2 regions of the Microbacterium gilvum genome follow, and region 2 is predicted to be linked to the other one. Evidence: predicted binding sites of a transcription regulator. Region 2 holds the regulator's gene; the other holds the start of a gene.
The links. Region 2 encodes LexA, which represses DNA repair genes until DNA is damaged. Its sites were predicted from a motif close to TCGAACANNTGTTCGA; they were not measured.
Positions count from the first base shown of each region.

Region 1: the regulator LexA is predicted to act here: its motif matches at 4,541-4,556, upstream of uvrA (excinuclease ABC subunit UvrA).

Region 1 covers NZ_BAABKO010000001.1:206,527-216,235, reverse strand. The annotation lists gene uvrC (excinuclease ABC subunit UvrC) at 1-1,621, opposite strand, end outside; gene uvrA (excinuclease ABC subunit UvrA) at 1,623-4,511, opposite strand; gene uvrB (excinuclease ABC subunit UvrB) at 4,637-6,715, opposite strand; gene ABD998_RS01095 (hypothetical protein) at 6,726-6,995, opposite strand; gene ABD998_RS01090 (histidine phosphatase family protein) at 7,038-8,885, opposite strand; gene ABD998_RS01085 (5-oxoprolinase subunit B/C family protein) at 8,944-9,709, opposite strand, start outside.
Region 2 covers NZ_BAABKO010000004.1:389,298-399,006, forward strand. The annotation lists gene ABD998_RS12980 (LysE/ArgO family amino acid transporter) at 1-246, opposite strand, end outside; gene ABD998_RS12985 (LysR family transcriptional regulator ArgP) at 323-1,306, shown strand; gene ABD998_RS12990 (class I SAM-dependent methyltransferase) at 1,212-1,850, opposite strand; gene hflX (GTPase HflX) at 1,991-3,508, shown strand; gene ABD998_RS13000 (hypothetical protein) at 3,513-4,265, opposite strand; gene ABD998_RS13005 (S9 family peptidase) at 4,270-6,234, opposite strand; gene lexA (transcriptional repressor LexA) at 6,293-6,976, opposite strand; gene ABD998_RS13015 (LysM peptidoglycan-binding domain-containing protein) at 7,228-7,581, shown strand; gene ABD998_RS13020 (histidinol-phosphate transaminase) at 7,612-8,691, shown strand; gene hisB (imidazoleglycerol-phosphate dehydratase HisB) at 8,732-9,331, shown strand; gene hisH (imidazole glycerol phosphate synthase subunit HisH) at 9,328-9,709, shown strand, end outside.

The sequences.
Region 1 (9,709 bases), on a different contig from region 2:
AGTCCTCCCCCGGCAGCCAAAGCTCCTCGAGGCGCTTGGCGATCCCGCACAGCGCGATCTCGGTGTGCCCGCTCTCCTCGAGCGCCCGTGCGGCGGCGGCCACCTGCGGCTGGCCGCCGTCGACGATGAGGAGCTGCGGCGGGTAGGCGAAGCGCCGTCGTCGTGCAGGACCCGTGACGACCTCGCCCTCGTCGCTCGTGGCGAGCTCCGCGGCGTCGGGCTCCGCCTCCTCCGGGCGGTCGAGGTGGGCGAGCCGGCGCGTGAGGACCTGGTGCATCGAGTCGGTGTCGTCGGTCGTCTCCGCGATGGAGAAGGAGCGGTACTGATCCTTGCGCGGCAGGCCGTCCTCGAAGACGACCATCGACGCCACGACGTTCGTGCCCTGCAGATGCGAGATGTCGAAGCACTCGATCCGCAGCGGAGCCTCGGTCATCCCGAGCGCCTCCTGCAGGTCGGCGAGCGCTTCGGTCCGGGAGGCGTAGTCGCTCGTACGGCGCGTCTTGTGGCGCAGCAGCGCCTGCTGGGCGTTGAGCGTGGCGTTGCGCAGCAGCTCGGCGCGCTGCCCCCGCTGTGCCACGGCGATCTCCACCCGCCGGCCGCGCTTGGCCGCCAGCCACTCCTCGAGCTCCGCGACGTCGGGCGGGAGGACGGGGACGAGCACACGGCGGGGCACGTCGGCGGGCGCCGCGTCGCCGTAGACGCGCTGGAGGATCTGGTCGACGAGCTCGGGGCCCGAGATGTCGAGCTCCTTGTCGATCGTCGTGGAGTGCACGCCGCGCACGCGTCCACCGCGGATCACGAAGTGGTGGACGGCGGCGGAGAGCTCGTCCTCGGCGATGCCGAACAGGTCGGCCTCGGCGTCGTCCGACAGGACGAGCGCGCTCTTGTTCAGCACCGCGTCAATCGACGCCAGCTTGTCGCGGTAGACCGCGGCCTGCTCGTAGTCCATCGCCGCCGCCGCCTCCTTCATGCGCGCGGTGAGCTCGCGCGTGAAGCGCTCGTCCCCGCCGTTCATGAAGGCGATGAAGTCGTCGACGACCGCGCGATGCTCCGCGACCGTCACCCTGTGGGAGCAGGGCCCCCCGCACTTGCCGATCTGGCCGGGGAAGCAGGGCCGGCCGGTCTGCATCGCGCGCTTGTACGACGCGTCGCTGCAGGTGCGGATGGGGAACACCTTGATCATGAGGTCGATCGTGTCGCGCACGGCCCAGATCTTGGGGTAGGGCCCGAAGTACTTCGCTCCCGCGATGCGCCGGTTGCGCGTCACCATGACCCGCGGCGCCTCGTCGCCCAGCGTGACGGCGAGGAACGGGTAGGACTTGTCGTCCTTGTACCGGACGTTGAACGGCGGGTCGAACTCCTTGATCCACTGGTACTCGAGCTGGAGCGAGTCGACGTCGGTGGGCACGACCGTCCACTCCACGGAGGAGGCGGTCGTGACCATCCGACGGGTGCGCTCGTGGAGCGTGTGGAGCGGCGCGAAGTAGTTCGACAGCCGCTGGCGCAGGTTCTTCGCCTTGCCGACGTAGAGGACGCGCCCGCCCGCATCCCGGAACCGGTAGACCCCGGGGTTGGTCGGGATCTCGCCGGCACGCGGCTTGTAGGGCAGCTGGTCTGCCACGTCAGCCGGCCTTGCGCTGCCGTTCGGCCATCCCGAGCGCCTCGGCGAGGAACGCGCCGGTGTGGCTGCCGTCCGTGCGCGCCACCTGCTCGGGCGTGCCGGTGGCGACGATCGTGCCCCCTCCGGACCCGCCCTCGGGTCCGAGGTCGACGATCCAGTCCGCCGACTTCACGACGTCGAGGTTGTGCTCGATGACGATGACGCTGTTGCCCTTGTCGACGAGTCCGTTGAGCACCTCGAGGAGCTTGCGCACGTCCTCGAAGTGGAGGCCGGTGGTCGGCTCGTCGAGCACGTAGACCGATCGGCCGTTGCTGCGCTTCTGCAGCTCGGTCGCGAGCTTGACGCGCTGCGCCTCGCCGCCCGACAGCGTCGTGGCCGCCTGCCCCAGGCGGACGTAGCCGAGGCCGACGTCGACGAGCGTCTTCATGTAGCGGTGGATGGCCTGGATCGGCTCGAAGAAGCGCTCCGCCTCCGCGATCGACATCTCGAGCACCTCGGCGATGTTCTTGCCCTTGTAGTGCACCTGCAGGGTGTCGCGGTTGTACCGCTTGCCGTGGCAGACCTCGCAGTCGACGTACACGTCGGGGAGGAAGTTCATCTCGATCTTCAGCGTGCCGTCGCCCGAGCACGCCTCGCAGCGCCCGCCCTTGACGTTGAAGCTGAAGCGCCCCGCCTTGTAGCCGCGGACCTTCGCCTCCGGCGTCTCCGCGAACAGGTTGCGGATGCGGTCGAACACGCCCGTGTAGGTGGCGGGGTTCGATCGCGGCGTCCGGCCGATCGGGGCCTGGTCGACATGCACGACCTTGTCGAGGTGCTCGAGCCCCGTGACGCGGGTGTGCTTGCCCGGGACGGTGCGCGCTCCGTTGAGGCGCTGCGCGAGCACCTCGTACAGGATGTCGTTCACGAGCGTCGACTTGCCAGAGCCGCTCACGCCCGTGACGGCCGTGAGCACGCCGAGCGGGAACTCGGCGGTGACGTTCTTCAGGTTGTTCGCGCGGGCGCCGACGACGCCGAGCGTGCGCTTGCGGTCGATCTTCCGCCGCTTCTTCGGCACGGCGATCTCGCGACGACCCGAGAGGTAGTCGCCCGTGAGCGAGCGCTCGTCGCCGACGAGCGCCTCGAACGGCCCGGAGTGGATGACCTCCCCGCCCTCGATGCCGGCACGCGGCCCGATGTCGACGACCCAGTCGGAGGCCTCGATGGTCTCCTCGTCGTGCTCGACGACGACGAGCGTGTTGCCGAGGTCGCGGAGCGTGACGAGGGTCTCGATCAGCCGGCGGTTGTCGCGCTGGTGCAGGCCGATCGACGGCTCGTCGAGCACGTAGAGCACGCCCGTCAGACCCGTTCCGATCTGCGTGGCGAGGCGGATGCGCTGCGCCTCGCCGCCCGAGAGCGAGCCGGCGGCGCGACTGAGCGTGAGGTAGTTGAGCCCGACCTGGATGAGGAACTCGAGCCGCACGCGGATCTCGCGCAGGATCTGCGCCGCGATCTGCTTCTCGCGGTCGGTGAGCACGACGCCGTCCATCATGGCGAGGGCGTCCTCGAGGCTGAGGTCCGCGGTCTCCGCGATCGAGCGTCCGTCGACCTTCACCGCGAGCACCTCGGGCTTGAGGCGCGCGCCGTCGCAGACCGGGCACGGCACCTCGCGGAGGTACTCCGCCCAGCGGGCGCGCGTCGTGTCGGTCTCGGCCTGCGCGTACTGGCGCTCGATGTACGGCACGACACCCTCGAACCCGCTCGCATAGCGCACCTCGCGGCCCCAGCGGTTCTTGAAGCGCACGTTGACCTTGTAGTCCTGACCGTGCAGCACGGAATCGCGCACGATCTGCGGCAGCGCGCGCCAGGGGGTGTCGAGCGAGAACGCGAGCTCCTCCGAGAGCCCTTCGAGGAGGCGCTCGTAGTACTGGAAGAGCCCCTTGCCCTGGGTCGTCCACGGGACGATCACGCCCTCGCGGATGGAGAGCTCCTCGTCGGCCAGCATCAGCTCGACGTCGACCGACATGCGCGTGCCGAGCCCCGAGCAGGCGGGGCACGCGCCGAACGGCGCGTTGAACGAGAACGTGCGGGGCTCGATCTCGGTGAGCTGCAGCGGGTGCCCGTTCGGGCAGGCGAGCTTCTCCGAGAACGACTGCCAGGCGTCGTCGCCCTCCTCGTCCACGAAGTTGACCTGCAGCACGCCGCCCGCCAGCCCGAGCGCGGTCTCGACGGAGTCGGTGACGCGGCCGAGGATGTCGTCGCGCGCGACGAGACGGTCGACCACGACGGCGATGTCGTGCTTGTAGGACTTCTTGAGCACGGGCGGCTCGGCCAGTTGCACGAGCTCGCCGTCGACGACGGCGCGCGCGTACCCCTTCGCCGCGAGCTCCTTGAAGAGGTCGACGAACTCGCCCTTCTTCTGCGTCACGACGGGGGCGACGACCTGATACCGCGTGCCCTCGGGCAGCGTCATCAGCTGGTCGGCGATCTGCTGCACCGTCTGCCGCTGGATGCGCTCTCCGCACTGCGGGCAGTGCGGCACGCCGATGCGCGCCCACAGCAGGCGGAGGTAGTCGTAGATCTCGGTGATGGTGCCGACCGTCGAGCGCGGGTTGCGGTTCGTCGACTTCTGGTCGATCGAGACCGCGGGGCTGAGCCCCTCGATGAGATCGACGTCCGGCCGGTCGACCTGTCCCAGGAACTGGCGCGCATACGCGCTCAGCGATTCGACGTACCGGCGCTGCCCCTCCGCGAAGATCGTGTCGAACGCCAGGCTCGACTTGCCCGAGCCGGACAGCCCCGTGAACACGACGAGGGCGTCGCGCGGGATGTCGAGGTCGACGTTCTTGAGGTTGTGGACGCGGGCGCCGCGGACGCTGATCTTGCCGGACGAGGCGACAGGGGTGATGGGCACCCGACAATCCTACGGACTCCCACGGACATCTGGACGTTTGTTCGACGTATCCACTCAGGGGATTCGAAGATCCGCGCACCCCGAGCTGCCCGCGCGGATCGCACGCGTCGACCTCGCGTGCGGTCTCACGCGTGTCCGGCCTTCTCCATCTGCCGCAGCTCCCGCTTGAGGTCCTGCACCTCGTCGCGCAGGCGCGCGGCGAGTTCGAACTTCAGCTCCTCCGCAGCCGTCAGCATCTGCCCCGTGAGGTCGGCGATCGTCTCCTCGAGCTGGTTCGCCCCTTCGGCCGCGATGCCCTCCCGCAGGCGCGGGGTGGGGCTCTTGCCCCTGCCCGACTTCGTCCGCGCGGAATCGCGCTTCGAGAGCAGGTCGGCCGTGTCGGCCTCCTCGCGCGCGAGCGAGTCGGTGATGTCGGCGATGCGCTTGCGCAGGGGCTGCGGGTCGATGCCGTGCTCGCGGTTGTACGCCGTCTGGATCTCCCGACGCCGCTCGGTCTCCTCGATGGCCTTCCGCATCGAGTCGGTCATGTTGTCGGCGTACATGTGCACCTGGCCCGATACGTTGCGGGCGGCTCGGCCGATCGTCTGGATCAGCGACGTCCCCGAGCGCAGGAACCCCTCCTTGTCGGCGTCGAGGATGGACACGAGCGACACCTCGGGGAGGTCGAGTCCCTCGCGCAGGAGGTTGATGCCGACGAGCACGTCGTAGACGCCCTGCCGCAGCTCGGTGAGCAGCTCGACGCGGCGCAGCGTGTCGACGTCGGAATGCAGGTAGCGCACGCGCACGCCGTGCTCGCCGAGGAAGTCGGTGAGCTCCTCCGCCATCTTCTTCGTGAGCGTCGTGACGAGCACGCGCTCGTCCTTCTCCACGCGCACGCGGATCTCCTCGAGCAGGTCGTCGATCTGCCCCTTCGAGGGCTTGACGACGATCTCGGGGTCGACCAGGCCCGTGGGTCGGATGATCTGCTCCACGACGCCGTCGGCGATTCCCATCTCGTAGCGCCCCGGCGTCGCGGAGAGGTAGACCGTCTGGCCGATGCGGTTCTTGAACTCGTCCCACCGCAGGGGCCGGTTGTCCATGGCGCTCGGGAGCCGGAAGCCGTGCTCGACGAGCGTGCGCTTGCGCGATGCGTCGCCCTCGTACATCGCGCCGATCTGCGGCACGGTGACGTGGGACTCGTCGATGACGAGGAGGAAGTCGTCGGGGAAGAAGTCGAGCAGCGTGTGAGGGGGCTCGCCCCCCTCCCTGCCGTCGAGATGGCGCGAGTAGTTCTCGATGCCCGAGCAGAAGCCGAGCTGCTGCAGCATCTCGAGGTCGAACGTCGTGCGCATCCGCAGCCGCTGCGCCTCGAGGAGCTTGCCCTGCCGTTCGAGCTCCTGCAGCCGCTCGGCGAGCTCCTCCTCGATCGTCTTGATGGCGCGCTGGACCGTGTCGGTGCCCGCCGCGTAGTGCGTGGCGGGGAAGATCGCGACGGCGTCCAGCCTCTCCAGCACATCGCCCGTGAGCGGATGGAGCCGGTAGAGCCCCTCGATCTCGTCGCCGAAGAGCTCGATCCGGATGGCGTACTCCTCGTACACGGGGATGATCTCGATCGTGTCGCCGCGCACCCGGAAGTTGCCGCGCGAGAAGTCGACGTCGTTGCGGTTGTACTGCATCGCGACGAACTGGCGGATGATGGCGTCGCGGTCGTACCGTTCGCCCACCTGCAGCGCCACGAGCGCACGCAGGTACTCCTCGGGCGAGCCGAGACCGTAGATGCACGACACCGTGCTCACCACGACCACGTCGCGTCGGCTGAGGAGGGCGTTCGTCGTGGAGTGGCGCAGCCGCTCCACCTCGGCGTTGATCGACGAGTCCTTCTCGATGAAGGTGTCGGTCTGCGGGACGTACGCCTCCGGCTGGTAGTAGTCGTAGTACGACACGAAGTACTCGACGGCGTTGTTCGGCAGCAGGTCGCGGAACTCGTTGGCGAGCTGCGCCGCGAGCGTCTTGTTGTGGGCGAGCACGAGGGTCGGCCGCTGCACCTGCTCGACGAGCCACGCGGTCGTGGCCGACTTGCCCGTCCCCGTGGCGCCGAGGAGGACGACGTCGGTCTCGCCCGCGTTGATGCGCGCCGCGAGCTCGGCGATGGCCTTCGGCTGGTCGCCGCTCGGCTCGTACTCGCTGATGACCTCGAACGGCCGCACGCTCCGTGTCGTCTGCATGCCCTCCAGCCTAGGAGGGCGCGCCGACATCGGGCCCGGCCGGATCGTCGTCCGGCCCCGGTGCGCCGGCAGCGGCGTCCGCTGCCGCGGGAGGCGGCGGCGTCACGGGGAAGACGATCGAGTACGACGCCGTGCCGGACCCGGCGGCGTCCACCGCCGCCGGATCGGGCGACGGGAGCGCGTCGAGCCGTCGTGAAGGAGGCTCGGGCTCGACCGGCTCGGACGGCAGCGCCGCCCACGCGTGCTGCTCCTCGTCATCGCGCTCCGCGAACACTCCCATGACGACATCATCCCCCTCCGCGCACGGCGGAGGACGCCCGCGTCACGGACGCGGCGATCGCACGCGCGCGGCGCGACGGCGGATGAGGGCGGACACGAGCAGCGCGCCGCCCAGCACCGCGCTCCCCAGCGCGGCGGTCGCACCTGCCCCTCCCCAGGAGTCGGCGGCCGCGCCGGTCGCGGCGAGCGGCGCGCCGGCACCGGGCGTCTGCGTCGGCCGGGCTGTCGGCTCCGTCGTCGGCTCTGGCGTCGCCGTCGGCTCTGGCGTCGCCGTCGGCTCTGGCGTCGCCGTCGGCTCGGTCGCCGGATCCGGCTCGGTCGCCGCGACCGCGATGAGCGGGCTCTCCGCCGTCTCGACCCCCGTCAGGCAGCGCTTCACCTCGGTCGACTTGTACCAGTGCGATCCCTCGGCGACGGGGGTGCAGCCGTCCGCGAACGGGATCTCCCGCTCGTTGTAGAGCATGCGGACGAGCGGCGTGTAGGCGGCTCCGGTCGCAGGATCCACGCCGTCGCGCGCCACGACGTCCCATTGCACGTTCGCGGCCATGGGGGTCACCTCGGCGCCGCGCCACGGGTTGTCGTCGACGTTGTACACGTCGGCGATCGACTCGGGCGTCGCATCGTCCGGCGCCGCGACCGTGGAGCCGGGGAGCTTCAGCAGCGCCGCGAACGGGACGATCGTCTCGGCGTGCGCGAAGCGGAACGTCGCCGCGACGTCGCCGCCCGCCGCTCGGGCGTCGATGGTCGCGAAGAAGTCGTCGAGGAGCGCCTCCGCCACGCGGTACGTCTCGTCGTGGCCGGCCAGGCTCGGCCCCTTCTCGTAGAAGTCCTCCGCGTCGAGCAGGTAGGCGAACCACTCCGCGTCCTCCTCGCGGCCGGCGAAGTACTGCGCGAAGTCGAACGCATGCGGCGCGACGTTCTCCTCCTCCATGTCGGCGGCGATGATGTACAGGTTGTACAGGGTCATCGCGGCGTCGACGGAGCTCTCGATCGACTTCTCCGGATCGCCGCAGGCATCCGGATCGGCGGCCGGATCCGCGCCTTCGGCGCAGGCGATCGCCCCCGTCTCTGTGCCGTCGGCCGTGTTGAACCAGATGTGCTCCTCGTCGGAGCCGATCGCCGCGATGAACTCGGCCGTGAAGATGCCGGACAGGAGGTCGTCGGCGACCTCCACCGAGCGCGGCAGCTCCTCGATGAGGTCCATGGCGGCGGCGATCGTGCCGCCGTCGTCCGTCTGCTCCTCGATGTACGCCTGGTACGCCTCCGCACGCTCGCGCTCAGGCGACCCGACCGCCTTCTCGGAGCCGTCGGGGTTCTCGACCTCGTGGAAGTAGAGCAGGTCGGGGCGCGCGTCGAGTTCGACGCCCTCCACGCCGAGCCCGAGCAGGAAGCTCTCCCCCGACTCCGTCGCGCGCGCCTCGCCCGAGGTCTCGGCGACGATCCGGCCGCCCTGCGAGAGCAGGTCGGCATTGCGCTCGGCCGTGCGCTGCCCGATGCCGTGATGCTGGGTCTCGCCCTGCCCCGTCAGCATCCCGTATCCGTTCTCGACGTTCGCCGCGGTGATCGCGTCGAGGTTCGCGACGAACGCCGCACCGATCTCGGGCGAGACGAACCCGCCCTCGGCGAGCGCGGTCTGCGCGACGAGGTGGAGCAGGGCGTCGTACTTGTAGCTCGACAGACCGCGGGAGCCGTGGCGCGCGACCGACTCGGTCGCGAGCGGCCGGTATCCGTCGGGCGCCGGCTGGTAGGCGGCGATGTCGGCCTCGGTCGGAGCGACGTACGGCTGCTTGCTGCTGTAGGAGCCGTCCTCGTCCGGCGCAGGCGATGCGGCGAGGGGAGCCGCGGCGAGCGCGGCGACGAGGAGGGAGGGCATGAGCGCGGGGAGGATCACGCTCTACCGGTACCGACGCAGGATGAACCTGCGGTGTCCGGCGGGTGGCCGGCCGTGGTCAGACGAGGCGGAAGCGCACGAGCGCGCCGGGAGGCAGCTGGCCGGCCAGGTCGAGGTCGTCGTCGACGACCGCGGCGACGACGGGGTAGCCGCCCGTGACCGGGTGGTCGGCGAGGAAGAGCACGGGCTGCCCGTCGGACGGCACCTGCACGGCGCCGGCCGCGACGCCCTCGCTCGGGAGCTCCGACTCGACCGTGCGCACGAGCGGGTGCGCCCCCTCGAGACGCACGCCCGTCCGGTCCGACCTCGGGGTGACGGTCCAGGCGTCGGCGAGGAGACGCCGCAGCGAACCGCGCGCGAACCGGTCGGCACGCGGGCCGAGGACGACGCGCAGCTCGGCGACCTCGCCCGGCGCCGGCAGCGTACGGGCGGGTGCGGCCCACGGCTCGACGAGGCGTCGCGCGGCGGACGGTCCGCGGAGCGGGAGCACGTCTCCCGCCCGCAGCCCGCGCCCGCCGAGCTCCCGCGGGCCGATCCCGCCGAGCAGGTCCGTCGCGAGGCTGCCGAGCACGGGCGCGAGCGCGAGACCGCCTCGGATCGCGATGTACGCCCGCAGTCCGCGCTCGGCGTGCCCGATGCGCAGCTCGTCGCCGTCCGCCACGGCGAAGGGGCGGCCGGCACCGAGCGGATGCACGTCGTCCCCGCGCACCAGCCGCGCCTCGACCGGGGCGCCGGCGATCGCCGCGGCTCCGGACGCGCGGAAGCGCAGCACGGCGCCGCCGAGGAGCAGCTCGAGCGCCGCCTCGCCCGGGTCGTTGCCGACC
Region 2 (9,709 bases):
GCCGGCGAGGAAGACGACTCCCGCCCACTTGACAGCCTGGAAGAGCCACGGCAGGTGCTCGACGACCACGCCGAACCCCGCCACGCCTGCGCCGATGAGCAGGATGTCGCTCGCGAAGCACGTCACCGCGAGGGCGATCGCGTGCTCGCGCCGGATGCCCATCTTGAGGAGGAAGACGTTCTGCGCGCCGGGGGCGATGATGAGCGAGAGGCAGAGTCCGAGGCCGGCGAGGAGAGCGGTGATCACAGCAGGCGACGCTACGCCGGTCATCTCGATTGCGGAAAGCAGATCTTCTGATTCTCATCCTGCGTAAGCTGAGCTAATGAAGATCGCTCCGGAACTCGCGGAGACCGTCGCCGCCATCGTCGACGCAGGCAGCCTCGACGGCGCCGCGCGGGCGCTGCGCATCACGCCGTCGGCGGTGAGCCAGCGCCTCCGCACGCTCGAGGGACAGCTCGGGCGCGTGCTCATCGTCCGCTCGAAGCCTGCGCGGGCGACGGAGTCGGGCGCCGTGGTCGTCCGGATGGCCCGGCAGTACGGTCTGCTCGCGCACGACGCGGCGATCGCCCTGGGCCTCGACGGCCCCGGTCGGCTCAGCGTTCCCATCGCGGTGAACGCCGACTCGCTCGCGACGTGGCTCCTGCCGGCGCTCGAGCCCGTCAGCCGCACGCACGACGTGACCTTCGAGCTGCACCGGGAGGACGAGGACCGCACGGCGGCCCTCCTCGAGGCGGGGACGGTCATGGCCGCCGTGACGTCGCAGAGCGAGCCGATCGCGGGCTGCACGGTGACGCCGCTCGGCGACACGTTCTACGACGCCGTAGCGACTCCCGCCTTCGTCGCGCGGTGGATGCCGGACGGCGTCACCGCGCGCTCCCTCGAGCAGGCGCCCGCGATCGACTTCGATCGGGCGGACGACATCCAGTCCGCGTGGCTGCGCGAGCAGGGAGCCGACCCGGCGCTCCCGCCGCGGCACTACGTGCCGGCATCGGAGGACTATGCGGCGGCCGTCCGCCTCGGGCTCGGATGGGGGATGCTGCCTCCGCTGCAGGCGAAGCCCGCTCTGGACACGGGCCTTCTGATGCTGCTCGGGGAGCCCCGCCTCCGCGTGCCGCTCCACTGGCAGCAGTGGAACCTGCGCTCGCCGGCCCTCGTCGCCATCCGCGAAGCCGTCGTCGCCGCGGCGCGCGCCGCCCTGCCGCCCGAACGTCCTAGGCGGTCGGGACGGGCCCCGTCGGAGGCGATCCGTGCCGTCGCACCTTCAGGAGGCGGAAGCCCTTCGACGTCGCGTGGCGGTGCACGCTGAAGTCCGGCTCCAGGGTGCTCTCGAGCCACCGGTGCAGCGAGTCCGACCCGAGGTTCCGCTGCACGACGAGGTAGGCGTCGCTGCGGGGAGCGAGGCGGGGGAGCCACGTCTCCATGAGCTCGTGGAGCACGGCCTTCCCGACGCGGATGGGCGGGTTCGACCAGAGCGTCCGGAAGGCCACGTCGTCGGGCACCTCGTGCGGCCGTGCCGCGACGACGTTGTCCAGCCCGAGCTCCTCGGCGTTGCGACGGACGAGGTCGAGCGCCCGCTCGTTCACGTCGACGGCCCAGATCCGTGCGTGTGGAGACTGCATCGCGAGCGCGAGGGAGAGCGGCCCCCATCCGCATCCGAGGTCGAGGAAGTCCCCTCCCGGCGGGGGAGTCGGGGCGTGCGCGAGCAGCACCGCGGTGCCCGCGTCGACATGACCCGGGCTGAACACCCCGCCCGCCGTGGTGACCTCGACGTCGCGACCTGCCAGGGACACGCGGATGCGACGGAGCTGCTCGGGAGCGGAGGGATTCGCACTGAAGTAGTGATCCCCCATGGGGAACGAGATTACCCGAGGAGCGGGCTCGGGGCGAAGCCTCGACGGCGGGTCCGCGCCGCCCCGGCGACACGCCCGACGGGGTATCCTGGAGGGCTGGACGCCCGCGCACCGCTGGCGCACCCGACGAGAGGCACCCTTTGACCGACACGACCCCGTCCGACGTGCAGGCCGATCCGCAGACGGACCCGGTCGATCGCGTGCTCTCCCGCGCGGAGTCGCGCTCGGGCGTCCGCATCTTCGGAGCCGCGCAGGCGCTCCAGGCGGAGTCGACGGCCGACGGGTCGACGACCGACGGCGAGCAGTGGGATCTCGAGGCCCGGCACGCGCTGCGCCGCGTCGCGGGGCTCTCGACGGAGCTCGAGGACGTCACGGAGGTCGAGTACCGCCAGCTGCGCCTCGAGAACGTCGTGCTCGTTGGCGTGTACGCGCAGGGGTCGCTCGCCGACGCCGAGAACTCGCTCCGCGAGCTGTCCGCGCTGGCGGAGACCGCGGGCTCGACGGTCCTCGACGGCGTGCTGCAGCGCAGGCCGCACCCCGACCCCGCGACGTATATCGGGCGCGGCAAGGCCGACGAGCTCAAGGACATCGTCGCGGCCGTGGGCGCCGACACCGTGATCGCCGACACCGAGCTGGCCCCCAGCCAGCGCCGCGCGCTGGAGGACGTCATCAAGGTCAAGGTCATCGACCGCACGGCCGTGATCCTCGACATCTTCGCCCAGCATGCCAAGACGCGCGAGGGCAAGGCGCAGGTCGAGCTCGCGCAGCTCGAGTACCTGCTGCCGCGCCTGCGCGGATGGGGCGAGTCGATGAGCCGCCAGGCGGGCGGCCAGGTCGGCGCGGGGGGCGCGGGCATGGGCTCGCGCGGACCCGGAGAGACGAAGATCGAGCTCGACCGCCGTCGCATCCGCACGCGGATGGCGCAGCTGCGCAAGCAGATCCGGGAGTTCGCCCCCGCGCGCGACGCCAAGCGCTCAGAGCGCAAGCGCAACACGGTGCCGTCGGTCGCCATCGCGGGCTACACCAACGCAGGCAAGTCGTCGCTGCTCAACCGGCTGACGAGCGCGGGCGTGCTCGTCGAGAACGCGCTGTTCGCGACGCTCGATGCGACCGTGCGCCGCACCGAGACCGCCGATGGCCGCGTCTTCACGCTCGCCGACACCGTCGGCTTCGTCCGCAACCTCCCGCATCAGCTCGTCGAGGCGTTCCGATCGACGCTCGAGGAGGTCGCCGACGCCGATGTCATCGTGCACGTCGTCGACGGCCACCATCCCGATCCCGCCGGGCAGCTGGCGACGGTCCGCGACGTCATGGCGGATGTCGGGGCCCGCGACATCCGGGAGATCGTGGTCTTCAACAAGTCCGATCTCATCGACGACGACGCGCGCCTCGTGCTGCGCGGTCTCGAGCCGGACGCGGTGTTCGTCTCCTCCCGCACGGGGGAGGGGATCGCCGAGCTCCGCGCCGTGGTGGAGGCGGCGCTGCCGCTTCCCGCCGTCGAGGTGCGCGCCCTCGTGCCGTACGGACGCGGCGATCTGCTGTCGGCCATCCATGAGACGGGGATCTTCCTCTCGCAGGATCATGAGGAGGGCGGCACGCGCGTGCACGTGCGGGTGTCGCCGCGGCTCGCCGCGGACCTCGCGCCCTACGCGGTCTGACCCCTCAACGGGCGCCGAGCCATACCAGCGCCGCGACGGCGAGGGCCTGCACCCAGCTGACCATGCTGCCGACGAGGAAGTACTCCGCCTGCGTGCCCCGATCGCGGTCCCGGGAGATCTCCGGGAAGCGGACGATCCCCTTGGCGGCGATGAGGGCCGCCACGACGGGGTAGGCCTGCGCGAGCACGAGCCCCGCCAGCACGATGCGCTCGAGCGGCCCGATGATGCGCCCGCCGCGCAGGGTGTGCGTCGTGCGCGGGTCTGGGGCGTCCACGGCAGCGCGGTCGGAACGGGCGAACAGGCGCCGCGGCGGAGAGGGCTCGTCGTCGGCGGGGACGTCCTCGCTGCGGAGCGCCGCGCGCACGACGAGGTTGGCCGACTCGAGGAGGAAGAGCGCCCCGCCTGCGACGAGGACGACGAGCCCGACCGGCGTGCCCGCGGATCCGATGGAGGCGGGCACGGTGCCCGGAGGGAAGGCGAGACCGGCGGCCGCGACGGCGGCGAGCACCACGACGGGCGCGAAGCCGAGCGGTGCGCGGTCCGGACGCACCGTGCCGAGCCATCCGATGGCGCACGCGGCGGGGACGACCGCCAGCACGGCCGATGAGGCCGGATCCGCGCCGAGCGCCGCTCCCGCGAGCGCGCAGAGGAGGAGGACGGCGGCCACGGACACCGCGCGCGCCGCGCGCGGTGCGACGAGCCGGCGCCCCAGATCGGAGGCGCCGACCGCGGCGAGGACGAGGCCGGTCAGTTCCATCTGGTCAGACGATAGCCGGAGGCTCCGACATCCCCGAGAGGGGCAGCGGAGGCACCCCCGGCGTGTCGAATCCCAGCACGGCGCCGAGGAAGGCCGCCTCCGCCTCGAACGCGCGCACGATCGCGTCCGCGCCGCGGAACCCGTGGGACTCCCCGGGGAAGAGCAGGTACGCGTGCGGCACACCGCCCTCGGAGAGCGCGTCGCGGAGCGCCTCGGACTGCGACGGCGGGACCACGGGGTCGTCGGCGCCCTGGAGGATGAGCAGCGGCGTGCGCAGCCGCTCGGGGTGCGACAGCGGCGACCGGTCGACGTAGAGCTGCTCGGCGCCCGGCAGCGGGCCGACGAGGCCGTCGATGTACCTGGCCTCGAAATCGTGGGTCTCCGCCACGAGCAGGCGCAGGTCGGCGACGCCATAGCGGCTGATGCCGGCCGCGAACACGTCGGTTCCGGCGAGGGCGCACAGGACGGTCCAGCCCCCCGCCGACCCGCCGCGGACGGCGAGCCGCGCGGCGTCCGCGAGCCCCTCCGCCGCGAGCCCGCGCGCCGCGGCGGCGACGTCGGCGACGTCGACGACGCCCCATTCGCCGCGGAGCCGCTCACGGTAGGCGCGCCCGTAGCCCGTGGAGCCGCCGTAGTTCACGTCGAGGACGGCGATGCCGCGGCTCGTGAAGTACGTGATGGCAAGGGAGAGCGATCCCGCCACGTGGGCGGTCGGCCCGCCGTGGACGAGTACGAGACAGGGCGGCAGCTCGCCGTCCCGGCCCTCGGCGACGGGGCTCGTGGGCGGATAGTGGAAGGCGTGCACCTCGCCGGACGGGCCGTCGAAGGCGACCGCCCTGGCCTCAGGCAGCCACTCCGGGTCGAGGGAGGACACTCCGCCCCGCAGCGCCGTCAGGGTCCCGAGGGCGAGATCGAGCAGCCAGATCCCGCCGGGTGTGCGCGGACCCGCGCCCGTCAGCAGGGCGCGGGTGCCGCGGACGTCCTCGACGTGCATCTCTCCCAGCACGGTGTCCAGGTCGGTCACCGTTCCGCCGTCGATGAGGACGAGTCGGTCGCGCCCGTCCGTCTCGACGGCGAGGATGCGTCCGTCGGCCAGCGGGGAGTACCAGCGCGTCCCGAGGTTCCAGAGCGGTCCGCCCGTGTCGGCGTCGACCGTGCGGACGACGGCGACCTCGTCGCCCCGCGCATCCAGACGGGCGCGGTGCAGGTTCCAGCGGGCGGCGCCGCCGGGGCGGATGGGCGGGTCGGCGGAGAACAGGAGCGTGTCGTCGGAGATCCACTCCGGCTGGAGCGCGGAGACCTCCGTGCCGTCGACGCGCCCTCCCGCGAGCGTTCGCCACTGCGAGATCCGGCCGTCGGCGCCGAGGTCGCCGATGCGCAGCTCCGCGGCGTCCCACGGCATGTCGGGATGGTCCCACGCGATCCAGGCGAGGCGGCCGGCGCGCGGGGAGGGGAAGGCGAGGAAGTCGCTCCCGGCGACGACGCTGACGATCCGGTCGGGCCTCCGCGCCGCTGAGCCGTCGAGCGGCACCGTCACGATGTCGCGCGTCACCCGCCGCCCGTCCTGGCGCTCGCGGACGGCCCACAGCCGCCCCGTGGCGAGCACGAGGTCGCCGTACGCCGCGTGCTCGTCCGCGGGGGTGAGCGCGACGGGCAGGCCGCCGGCCGCGAGGGAGTACACGCGCTGATCCGACTGCTCGACGAACAGGAGCGTCCCGTCCGGACCGGGCAGCCATGCGCCGCCGCCGTACTCGTGCACGCGCGACCGTGCGCTCCACGGGGAGGGGAGCACCATCCCGCCGTCCGATGCGCGGCGCACGGCCGTGCGTCCGCGCTCGGAGGGCACGCCCTCCGCCCACCAGATGTCGTCGTCGGCGAAGCGCGCGCCCGACAGGCGGGGCGCCGACACCGCGATGTCCGACGCGGCGAGGGGCGAGGGCCAGGAGCCGTAGGGGAGCGTCTGCGTCATGCCGTCCACGCTATCCGGCGCCGCGGCCGCCGGGCGGGCGGGATGCGGGACCGCGGGATCAGACCGCGCGCAGGATGGCGACGACCTTGCCGAGCACGACGGCCTCGTCGCCGAGGATGGGCTCGAACGCGGAGTTGCGCGGCAGCAGCCAGGTGTGCCCGTCGCGCTGGCGGAAGGTCTTCACGGTCGCCTCGCCGTCCACCATGGCCGCGACGATGTCGCCGTTGTCGGCCGTCCCCTGCGATCGCACGACGACCCAGTCGCCGTCGCAGATGGCCGCGTCGATCATCGACTCGCCCGTGACCTTGAGCATGAACAGGTCGCCCTTGCCGACGAGCTGGCGGGGCAGCGGGAAGATCTCCTCCACATGCTGCTCGGCCGTGATCGGCACGCCTGCGGCGATGCGGCCGACGAGCGGTACGAGAGCGGCGTCGCCGACGGAGGGGGCGGAGTCGGCGGGGTTCTCCGCGGCGGAGCCGGGAAGGTCGATGAGCACCTCCATGGCGCGGGTCTTCCCCGGGTCGCGCCGCAGGTAGCCGCTGAGCTCCAGCTGACCGAGCTGGTGAGTCACGCTCGAGAGCGACTTCAGGCCGACGGCGTCTCCGATCTCGCGCATGCTCGGCGGGTAGCCGTTCACCTGGATGGACCGCTGGATGACCTCGAGGATGGCCAGCTGCTTCTCGCTGAGGTTCTTGCGCCTGCGCGTCCGCGGCTTCTCGCCGCGCGTCTGGGCATCCGTCATGTCCGTGCTCCTTCGCTGCCCCGAGCGGATGTCGGTGGTGCGTGATGTGGTGATCCCGTCGAGAAGACGGTATCGGATGCGACACGGATCCGAGGAGATTTGTTCGAGCGTGTCGCGCACGGAGCGGGCGACGGCTTCGAAGACAACTCTTGACACGCCCGGCACATCGAAGATAGATTCGGAACATCGCTTCGGGCCTGCATCTCCCGGCCGAGATGCAGGTTCGAAGCGGACCCGAGGAAGGAACCGACATGAGCACCATCCGCACAGCCCCCGTCCGCCGTACTCGACTGCGCCTCACGGCGCGTGGTCGTCGCGTCGTCGCCGCGCTCGCGGCGGCGCCCGTGGTGACGGCGATCGGTCTCGGTGTGCTCAACGGGGGCGGCGCGCTGGGATCCAGCGATGCCGGCGTGCCTGCGGGCGGGTTCGAGACCGTGACGGTCCTCGCGGGCGACACCCTGTGGGGGATCGCGGAGGAGATCGCTCCCGACGCCGACCCGCGGGACGTGGTCGACGCGATCGTCCGCCTCAACCGCCTCGACGGCGGCGGGGTCGACGCCGGCGCGGAGATCGCCATCCCCGCGGCCTACGCCTCGGCGGACTGAGCCCCGTGCGCACGCCCTAGCATGGATGGGGTGACCGCCACCCTCGACGACCTCCCCCTGCGCGACGACCTCCGCGGACAGCAGCCGTACGGCGCTCCCCAGGCGCCGTTGCCCGTCGCCCTCAACGTCAACGAGAACACCCACCCGATCCCCGACGACGTCGCCGACGACATCGCCGACTCGGTGGCCCTCGCGCTCCGCGATGTCAACCGGTACCCAGACCGCGAGTTCACGACCCTCCGCGAGGGCTTCGCGGACTACCTCGGCCACGGGATCGAGCCCGCGCAGATCTGGGCGGCGAACGGCTCGAACGAGGTGCTGCAGCACATCCTGCAGGCGTTCGGCGGACCGGGTCGCACGGCGTTCGGCTTCGCCCCCACCTACTCGATGTACTCGCTGCTGACCCGCGGCGTGGGCTCGGCATTCGTCGCGGGTGAGCGCGGCGCTGGCTTCACCCTCACTCCCGAGAGCGCCGCCGAGCAGGTCGCCGACGCGGGGCCCGACGTCGTCTTCCTGTGCGCACCGAACAATCCCACGGGGACGCCGCTCGAGAACGACGTCGTGGAGGCGGTCTACGAGGCGTCCCGCGGAATCGTCATCGTCGACGAGGCGTACCGCGAGTTCGCCCCGCGCGACGTGCCGTCGGCGCTGCAGCTGCTCCCCGGGCGCGAACGCCTCGTGGTGTCGCGCACCATGAGCAAGGCGTTCGCGTTCGCGGGCGCGCGAGTGGGGTACCTCGCCGCCGATCCCGCGCTCGTCGACGCCCTCCGCCTCGTGCGACTGCCGTACCACCTCAGTGCGCTCACACAGGCCGCGGCGTCGGCCGCACTCCGCCACTCCGACACCATGCTGTCGATGGTCGACGACATCGTCGTGCAGCGCGATCGCATCTCCGCCACGCTCGAGGCGCTCGGCTACACGGTCTACCCGACCTGGTCGAACTTCGTCCTGTTCGGCGGGGTCGACGACGTCCGCGGCACGTGGCAGGCGCTCTACGACCGCGGGATCCTCATCCGCGACATCGGCATCCCCGGTCACCTTCGGGTCACGGCGGGCACGGAGGAGGAGACGAGCGCGTTCCTCGACGCGCTCGCCGAGATCGGCCGCTGAGCGCGGGATGGGGCCGACGGCGCGCCGATAGAATCGATGCATGACCCGAATCGCGCGCCGCACCCGTTCCACGAGCGAGTCGACCATCGAGCTCGAGCTCGACCTCGACGGCACGGGGAAGAGCACCATCGACACGAGCGTGCCCTTCTTCGACCACATGCTCACGGCGTTCGCGAAGCACTCGCTCACGGACCTCTCCGTCACGGCGACGGGCGACACCCACATCGACGCGCACCACACCGTCGAGGACACCGCGATCGTGCTCGGGCAGGCGATCCGCGAGGCGCTCGGCGACAAGTCGGGCATCTCGCGATACGGCGACGCGCTCGTCCCGCTCGACGAGGCGCTCGCGCAGGCCGTCGTCGACATCTCGGGCCGGCCGTACCTCGTGCACACGGGGGAGCCTGCCGGGTTCGAGCAGCACCTCATCGGCGGCCACTTCACGGGCTCGCTCGTGCGCCACACGTTCGAGGCGCTCGCGTTCAACGCGGGCCTCACCGTGCACGTCCGCGTCCTCGGCGGCCGCGATCCCCACCACATCGCCGAGGCCGAGTACAAGGCGTTCGCGCGCGCGTTCCGGCAGGCCAAGGCGCTCGACCCGCTCGTGGACGGCATCCCGTCGACGAAGGGCGCGCTGTGACGGCGCGTCCGAAGGTCGCCGTCCTCGACTACGGCTCCGGCAACGTGCACTCGGCGGTGAAGGCGCTGGAGGCCGCCGGCGCCGACGTGTCCCTGACCCGCGACCGGTCCACGGTGCTCGATGCCGACGGCCTCCTCGTCCCCGGAGTGGGCGCCTTCCAGGCCGTCATGGAGCAGCTCGACGCCATCCGCGGCGGAGAGCTCATCGAGCGGCGTCTCGCGGGCGGGCGTCCCGTCCTGGGCATCTGCGTCGGCATGCAGGTGCTCTTCGCGCGCGGCATCGAACGCGGCGTCGAGACGGAGGGCCTCGGCGAGTGGCCGGGGACCGTCGCGCAGCTCGATGCGCCCGTCGTCCCCCACATGGGCTGGAACACGGTGG